Regions from separate parts of the Paenibacillus sp. B46(2026) genome, predicted to be linked through region 1. Evidence: riboswitches for the same ligand, from Rfam matches in the RefSeq annotation. Region 1 holds a riboswitch; each other region holds the start of a gene.
The links. Region 1 has a riboswitch for cyclic di-AMP ahead of AC1S8V_RS07215 (hypothetical protein). Riboswitches for the same ligand answer to the same signal wherever they lie in the genome.
Positions count from the first base shown of each region.

Region 1 (2,205 bases):
TCTTCAGCGGAACAGGCCAGAACATCAACATACTTCCGCAACCCGTAGCTCTCCAGTCTCTCTTCCGTTCCGGGACTTTGATTGGCAATAATGCCAATGCGATAATGCTTCGACAAGTGCTGAAGAACCGAATCCGCTGAAGGAAAAGGATGTTCAAGATCTTTTTGAAATTTCAGTTTGTCCTGAATCTGTTTCTGGTGCTTCTCGTCTCCAATGAATGTGCGAATCGCCACTCTCATAGGCCATTGCTCATATTTCTGGTAACAGTTCGCGAACAGTTCGCGTACCGCCTCAATCTTCACCGGATACCCCAAAGCACAAGCCTCGCGGACGAACTGTCCGATAATATCATCAACCGGCTCCCATTCATCCACCAACGTATCTCCAACATCAAAAAACAACCACTTTAATCCACATACATCCGGCACGCCAATTCCTCCTTGTAAGCCACAGGCGATTCCTCATCCTAATCGTGTTCAAAAAGTCTGGTTTTCAGTACCGAGAAGATGGAATGAAGCTAGAAATGGAGTAGCGGAGCGTAGGGAAAACTACGTGAGCAACTACAATGTTTCCGAAGGAAACATACTTCGTAAGCATATTCTTATTCGGCTGAATTTCATATTCGATGCTGATCATGCCGCTAGGCATCCTTCGTAATCAAAAGCAGACTTTTTGAACTACCTTTAAAACCATAAAAAAGAAGACTCACCATCACGCATGAGTCTCCTCAAATTTCCGTTTATTGATATGTTCAATTATAACAGGCCCCTTACACCGGAGCAATCACAAGCTAACAAGCTAGCGCACTAACCATTCAGGAGAAAGCCGACTTCTCCATTAAGTGAATACACAATCCGGTCTGCACCCATTCCTCGATAGATGCCCTTTGGATGACTCTGCTCCGTAATGACGCACAGGGACTTCGATGTCCACGAACGGCAGATCTGCAAATATCGACAGGTCAGATTCAGGCTGTTCTCGAAAATAAACACGTTTCCTACGCTACCCTGCGGCAAAAACCATTTTTGAGCTGCAGCCGTATTCATACGAATAACATGCTCTACCCCGATTCTACGGAGTTTCCGCTCTTCCCCTGCACTGTTGGTTAGAACGGCAAACGGCATTTTTTTGTACATCAGCAATTTGATAAATTTGCGTCCTGCTTCATTCGGAGCAGTCACTAAGATCATCTCAGTATCCATCATTCGTTCCTCCCTTGGCGTGAAAAGACAACAAAAAAGAAGCGTGGGGGACCAAGGCCTCCCGAACGCTTCTTAAATAATTCATGGCGAAAACGCCATGAACCAGCGTACGGCTTGTTGCCTCTCCCTTTAACGCTTACGAGGTTAGCTGACGGATTCGGGCGCGAGAGTCGCCCTATTTCCGGCTGTCACCGGAAAATTCACCCCATGAATGCCTACTGTCCTGGACAGCGCATTCTGTTGGTTCCCCCGTTTCCCACTCATCAATGAATGGAAACTCAGCGATTAAAACATCGTTCGTATACCTTAAGGTAAGATCGAGCGATATTATCGTTTGTTTCGTTTTTCAGGTACAATTTAGTTTAAATTGAAATTACGTTATGAATCATACACCCGCGCCATGACGGTGTAAAGTCCGCACAGATCACCGAATCGGCAGATTTTTGCCAATACCCACCCATAATAACGCTTACAACAAGATCATACTCTATGCATCTCTTTAAATCTATCTAATTCTCACTCTGACGAAAATCACATCGCAATTCATTCACGTATTCTGCACAACTTGCCTGTTTTGATTCTTTTAACACCACATTAGTTTTGCATTATTTAATTGTAACCAATATAATAGAGGATATAAATGGAGGCGATTTAGATGACAGTCTACGATTACAAAGTGAATACCCTTCGCGGTCAAGAAGTTGAAATGTCCGACTACCGTGACAAAGTGTTACTAATTGTGAATACGGCAAGCTCATGCGGCCTTACACCTCAATTCAAAGGTCTGCAAGAATTGCAAGACAAGTTCCAGGATGCACCATTTGAAGTCCTTGGTTTTCCAAGCAACCAGTTTGCACAGGAAAAAGGCTCTTCCGATGATATTGCCGAGTTCTGTCAGATGAATTATGGCGTGAGCTTCCCCATGTTCGAGAAAATTGATGTGAACGGCTCAAGCGCTCACCCTCTCTTCCAGCACCTTAGCAAAGAAGCACCCGGCCTGCTC
Region 1 is NZ_CM165907.1:1,616,468-1,618,672, reverse strand. Features, by position in the region: gene AC1S8V_RS07220 (HAD family hydrolase) at 1-428, opposite strand, end outside; gene AC1S8V_RS07215 (hypothetical protein) at 807-1,205, opposite strand; cyclic di-AMP (ydaO/yuaA leader) riboswitch at 1,321-1,496, opposite strand; gene AC1S8V_RS07210 (glutathione peroxidase) at 1,858-2,205, shown strand, end outside.

Region 2 (2,205 bases), 1.5 Mb from region 1:
CCAGGACGATCGCATATTGCTCCTGCCGCAGCTGTGAATCTCCGAATTCCACTTCCAGAGCTTTCATCTGCTCCCAGGGGAGCCAACTGTAGATATTGTAAGGCGGATCATACTGCCAACTGCAGATAAGCTCCGCATGTTCTTCTCGCATGGGTACAACGTGAAACGTCACAGGGGTTTCCTTCATACACCTGCATGCTCCTTTCCTTGAAACAGAACTCTTTGTCCACTCTACAAAAGAGATGTTCATTTAGCAAGTCTTCCTTCCCAAGAAAAAAAATGAAACAAAAGTTCCAGTAATTCCGTTTATATTATAACGGGATGGGTAAAAACATCATAAGGGCACGGACAAACGAACGCAAAGTAAAGCTGTTGATGTCGCAGGATATGCCTTGTGTGTTACTTGCAACGTGAACAGGGAAAGAAGCACAAAAAAACCGCCGGATACATTCCTGCGGAGAATGTACCGGGCGGTTCTGTTGTGCTTCTTATTTCGTTCCAGTATGGTTAATGGTTACAGCATTATGTTGCTCAGCTTGTCCCTAGTCAAGGGCCAGTGATTCATATGCGTCCGTGCTCATAATCCGTTTAGCGCCAACATAACGATTGGCCCAGTAGTTTTCACTCAATGCACTGATCGTAACACCTTTGGAAGAAGAGGAGTGTGCGAACTTTCCATCCCCTACAAAGATTCCTACATGGGATACGCCTTTGCCTGTTGTATTAAAGAACACCAGATCGCCAGCTCTCATTTCCATGCGGGATACGGAATCGCCCATGTCGAATTGGGAACTGGATTGGCGTGCCAAATCAATACCCAACTTGTCGAATACATACCGTGTAAATCCGGAGCAGTCAAAGCCGTTAAGCGTTGTTCCCCCACTTTTGTATGTAGTTCCCATTGCTGAATCAATTACTGTGTCCATCTTTGAATCTGCGAATGCGCTACCTGCACCAAGTGATAAAGCGAATGTGATGCTAAGTACAGCTGCGGTTAATTTCTTCTTGAACAAGAGATATTCCCCTTCCAATGCCTGCGAGGTTAGCTTAAGGATTCGGTTGAAGGTCCCCTATGATCCCTCTGTAGCAAGATCAATTCACCCATAACTGGTTCCCCCGCTTCCCAGGTGCCAGGAATTTGGCTATGCTAGTTATGCACCTGCGAAATCAAGAAATGACGATTTAATTTTAAGTAGTTACAAATATGAATGTAAAGATTACAAAGTTGTTACTAAAAACTCACTGGGATTATTGTAACAGAGGAGTACCAGTTTGGCAACGTTTAGCAACAAATTTAGCAAAAAAAACCTCGACCTTTGACGGGGAAAGGTTGAGGTTTGCCTATTTATGAGTACTTATTAGGCCATGAGTTTAACATGCGATGGTAACAATTTTTAAACTATCTGCTCTAACCTTTGGATGTTTTGGACTGCCATAAGCGAAAATGGGCGCATATTTTCCACAGGCTCATTAGACATCTGGCAAGAGGATACGTCTGTTGTAGTATAAGTCCGGTGAGTCCTGTTAGTAACCATGAGACTGAAGTGAATGCCCCGAAGATAAGCAGATGAATTCCGCCGAGTAACAGTGCAATGCCAATCACGGTGATGAGATGACGTAGTGCAATCCAGAGTGCTTTGAGGGTACCGTGAGCCCCGCCTTCTCCTTCCGGTGCGGAAATACCGAACTGCATGTAGAGCAGGACGTGATGGATAACCCAGCCATATATGATCCAGGCAGCTACATAAGGTATGCCGGGCAAGAGTAATTGAAGGGAATGAAATCCGTCCATTAGAATTGAGTACAGCTTCGGTACGAGCCAGTAGGCGGGCAGAAGTATCAATAATGTACGTATGGTGTGGAGCAGCAGCATCGGTTTCCACAGATTTTTGATTCCGCGGACAAATGGAATGCGCTCTTCTGTACTATTATAGTGCTGAAGCGAGTAGAGCAGTCCTGCCTGAATGAGGGGGCTGATCAACATGCGAACCAGCAGCATAGCCCCCAGGATCCACAGATAACGATGAACCTCCGGATGGGTGGACAGGTTAAGTTGGCTTTCCATTTTGAATAAAAGCGTACTCAACTCCCCGGCATCGGGGTCAGGATAGCGCAGGAGCAGTGGGATGACCGCCGATTGAACCATTCGGTAGAGGAAATATCCCCATATAAGTTGATAGAGAAATAAGAGAGCTGCAATGAACA
Region 2 is NZ_CM165907.1:109,365-111,569, forward strand. Features, by position in the region: gene AC1S8V_RS00520 (GNAT family N-acetyltransferase) at 1-187, opposite strand, end outside; gene AC1S8V_RS00525 (C40 family peptidase) at 543-1,013, opposite strand; cyclic di-AMP (ydaO/yuaA leader) riboswitch at 1,017-1,154, opposite strand; gene AC1S8V_RS00530 (hypothetical protein) at 1,409-2,205, opposite strand, start outside.
Region 2: it holds a riboswitch for cyclic di-AMP, as region 1 does, so the genes downstream of both, AC1S8V_RS00525 (C40 family peptidase) here and AC1S8V_RS07215 (hypothetical protein) in region 1, are expected to answer to the same signal.

Region 3 (2,205 bases), 660 kb from region 1:
ATGGTACTTCATAGATTCTTGCGCTTGCCGGTTTAAGGGTACTGGAATCATGTTGTTGTCCCCACGCTGTCAGCTTACCGCCTGAAACGACCTGTGTATTCAGAATCGCCTCCACACCTTTATCAACTGAATTTTTACTGCGGTTAGCAAGTGTACTGTCGATAAACGAGAAGTCACCTTTGCGCGTCGCTACTTCATCGAGCATGATCATTACATTAATCATGGCATCATCATTGTAAGTAATGTGCTTGTGATATCCCGAGCTTTTGTAGACTTGAGGCCATCCGCCGTTCGAATACTGCATATTGATCAAAAAGTTGATTCCTTTGATTGCAGCAGCGGAGTATCGCGGATCATTAGTCTTTTTGAATTCCTTCGCCAATCTTCTAATTTCTGAATATGTAGCTTTGTTATCGATCGTAGACTTCGCCCATTCCCCACTCGATTGTTTATAGTCTTTTCTCCAACCTCCATCTGGCAGTTGGTTCTTCAGAATATCGGAAATACTTGCTGTCGTACCTGATGCATCAGCAGCAGATACCGTTGCTACAGGGAGAACCGCCATCCCAACTGTTGAGAACACCATGGTACATGCCAGTACAAAAGTAACTATTTTTTTTGCTTTCAATGGATTACACTCTCCTATGTTCGTTTTTTTAATAAATCTCCCACTTCTACATTACATATGATACAAATCCCTAAACCTCCTTTATTTGAACTTATGACACAATAAAATCTATTTCCATCCAATATGTGGATTGGATACAACGATAATATGCAAAAAAACGATATTTGTCAATATATGCAACTTAATGAATATAATTTCTGAAATTCTACATAACGGAATAGTCCTTTTACCTCATGACAAACCTGTTTATTTATCCAAAATCACCTTTAACGAACCAATAATGACGTTTTTGTCATGAATGATACCCAAACTTGATCCCTTCTTTCATATAAAAACCGTAATTCCGCTAACATTGAGGTATTACGAAGGGTTTTAAATGGGTTTGACAATTACGCATTTATGCAATATAGTTTCAAATAGTTACAAAAACTTAATTATTCATTGCCGAGTTTCATGTTTGAAAACGGGGGAACCATTTTGGGTGAATTATTCTTATACATAGGAAATATAGGGAACCTTCTACCGAACCCTTAGCTAACTCCGTAGGCATCGAAGGGAGAACATTGATTTTGAAAAAACTGATTATCTCCATTTTTGGAGCAGCTGTACTATTTACATCCGGGGCAACAAGCACAGAGGCAAGCAGTATTAACTCTCTAGTGAACAACATGACTGGTATACCTTACAAGTGGGGTGGCACGACTATGGCTGGCTTCGACTGTTCCGGGTTTATGAGATATCTTTTCAACAAATACAGCATTGAATTGCCACGTACTTCGCAGCAACAAGCCAAAGCAGGTACTCCGGTATCCAAAAGTAACATTCGCACAGGTGATCTGGTGTTCTTCAATACGATGGGCAAAGGCATTTCACATACAGGTGTGTATATCGGCGGCGGACAATTCGCTCATGCTTCCAGCAGTAAAGGTGTAAGCATCACCAAGATGTCCAATCCTTATTTCAATGATCGTTACGTGACAGCACGTCGGGTAACTGGACAGTTTATGTACGATAAAATGTTGGGTAAAATGTAATTCACATACAAAAAGGCATCGGTTATAAACCGGATGCCTTTTTTGTTTAACCATTTTTTGTCTTCAACTGCTTTCTTAAACAATGTAAAATGTTTTAGGAAATAAAAGGAGATGAGGAGAACAATTGAAAAAGTTAATGTTTGTTTTAAGTTTTGCTATTTTAGTAATAGGTAGTTTAGGATGCAGTAGTGAGAACGAAAAAGATTTTAGAGATGTTTCATGGGGTACCAAGATCGACAAAGTCATTTCAGCAGAAGAAAAGAACGGTAACTCAGGCTATGAAGAGGACGTACATAATGAACATGAGAAAAGTATCGAATATTCTAATCTTGTAGTCTTGGGTAAGAAAGCAGATGCTAAATACGTTTTCACTGATTTATTAGACAATGATAGCATTCTGGTAATGATGGAAGAAGGAAGGGAATTATCAGAGGAATTAAATAACCCCAACACAACAGAAACAAGGAAAGAAGAGATATACAAAATAATGGACCAGCGCCTTGAGGAAATGGAAAATGCAGCAGATGAATATCCATTAGATGA
Region 3 is NZ_CM165907.1:2,279,882-2,282,086, reverse strand. Features, by position in the region: gene pelA (pectate lyase) at 1-628, opposite strand, end outside; cyclic di-AMP (ydaO/yuaA leader) riboswitch at 1,061-1,192, shown strand; gene AC1S8V_RS10525 (C40 family peptidase) at 1,198-1,662, shown strand; gene AC1S8V_RS10520 (hypothetical protein) at 1,787-2,205, shown strand, end outside.
Region 3: it holds a riboswitch for cyclic di-AMP, as region 1 does, so the genes downstream of both, AC1S8V_RS10525 (C40 family peptidase) here and AC1S8V_RS07215 (hypothetical protein) in region 1, are expected to answer to the same signal.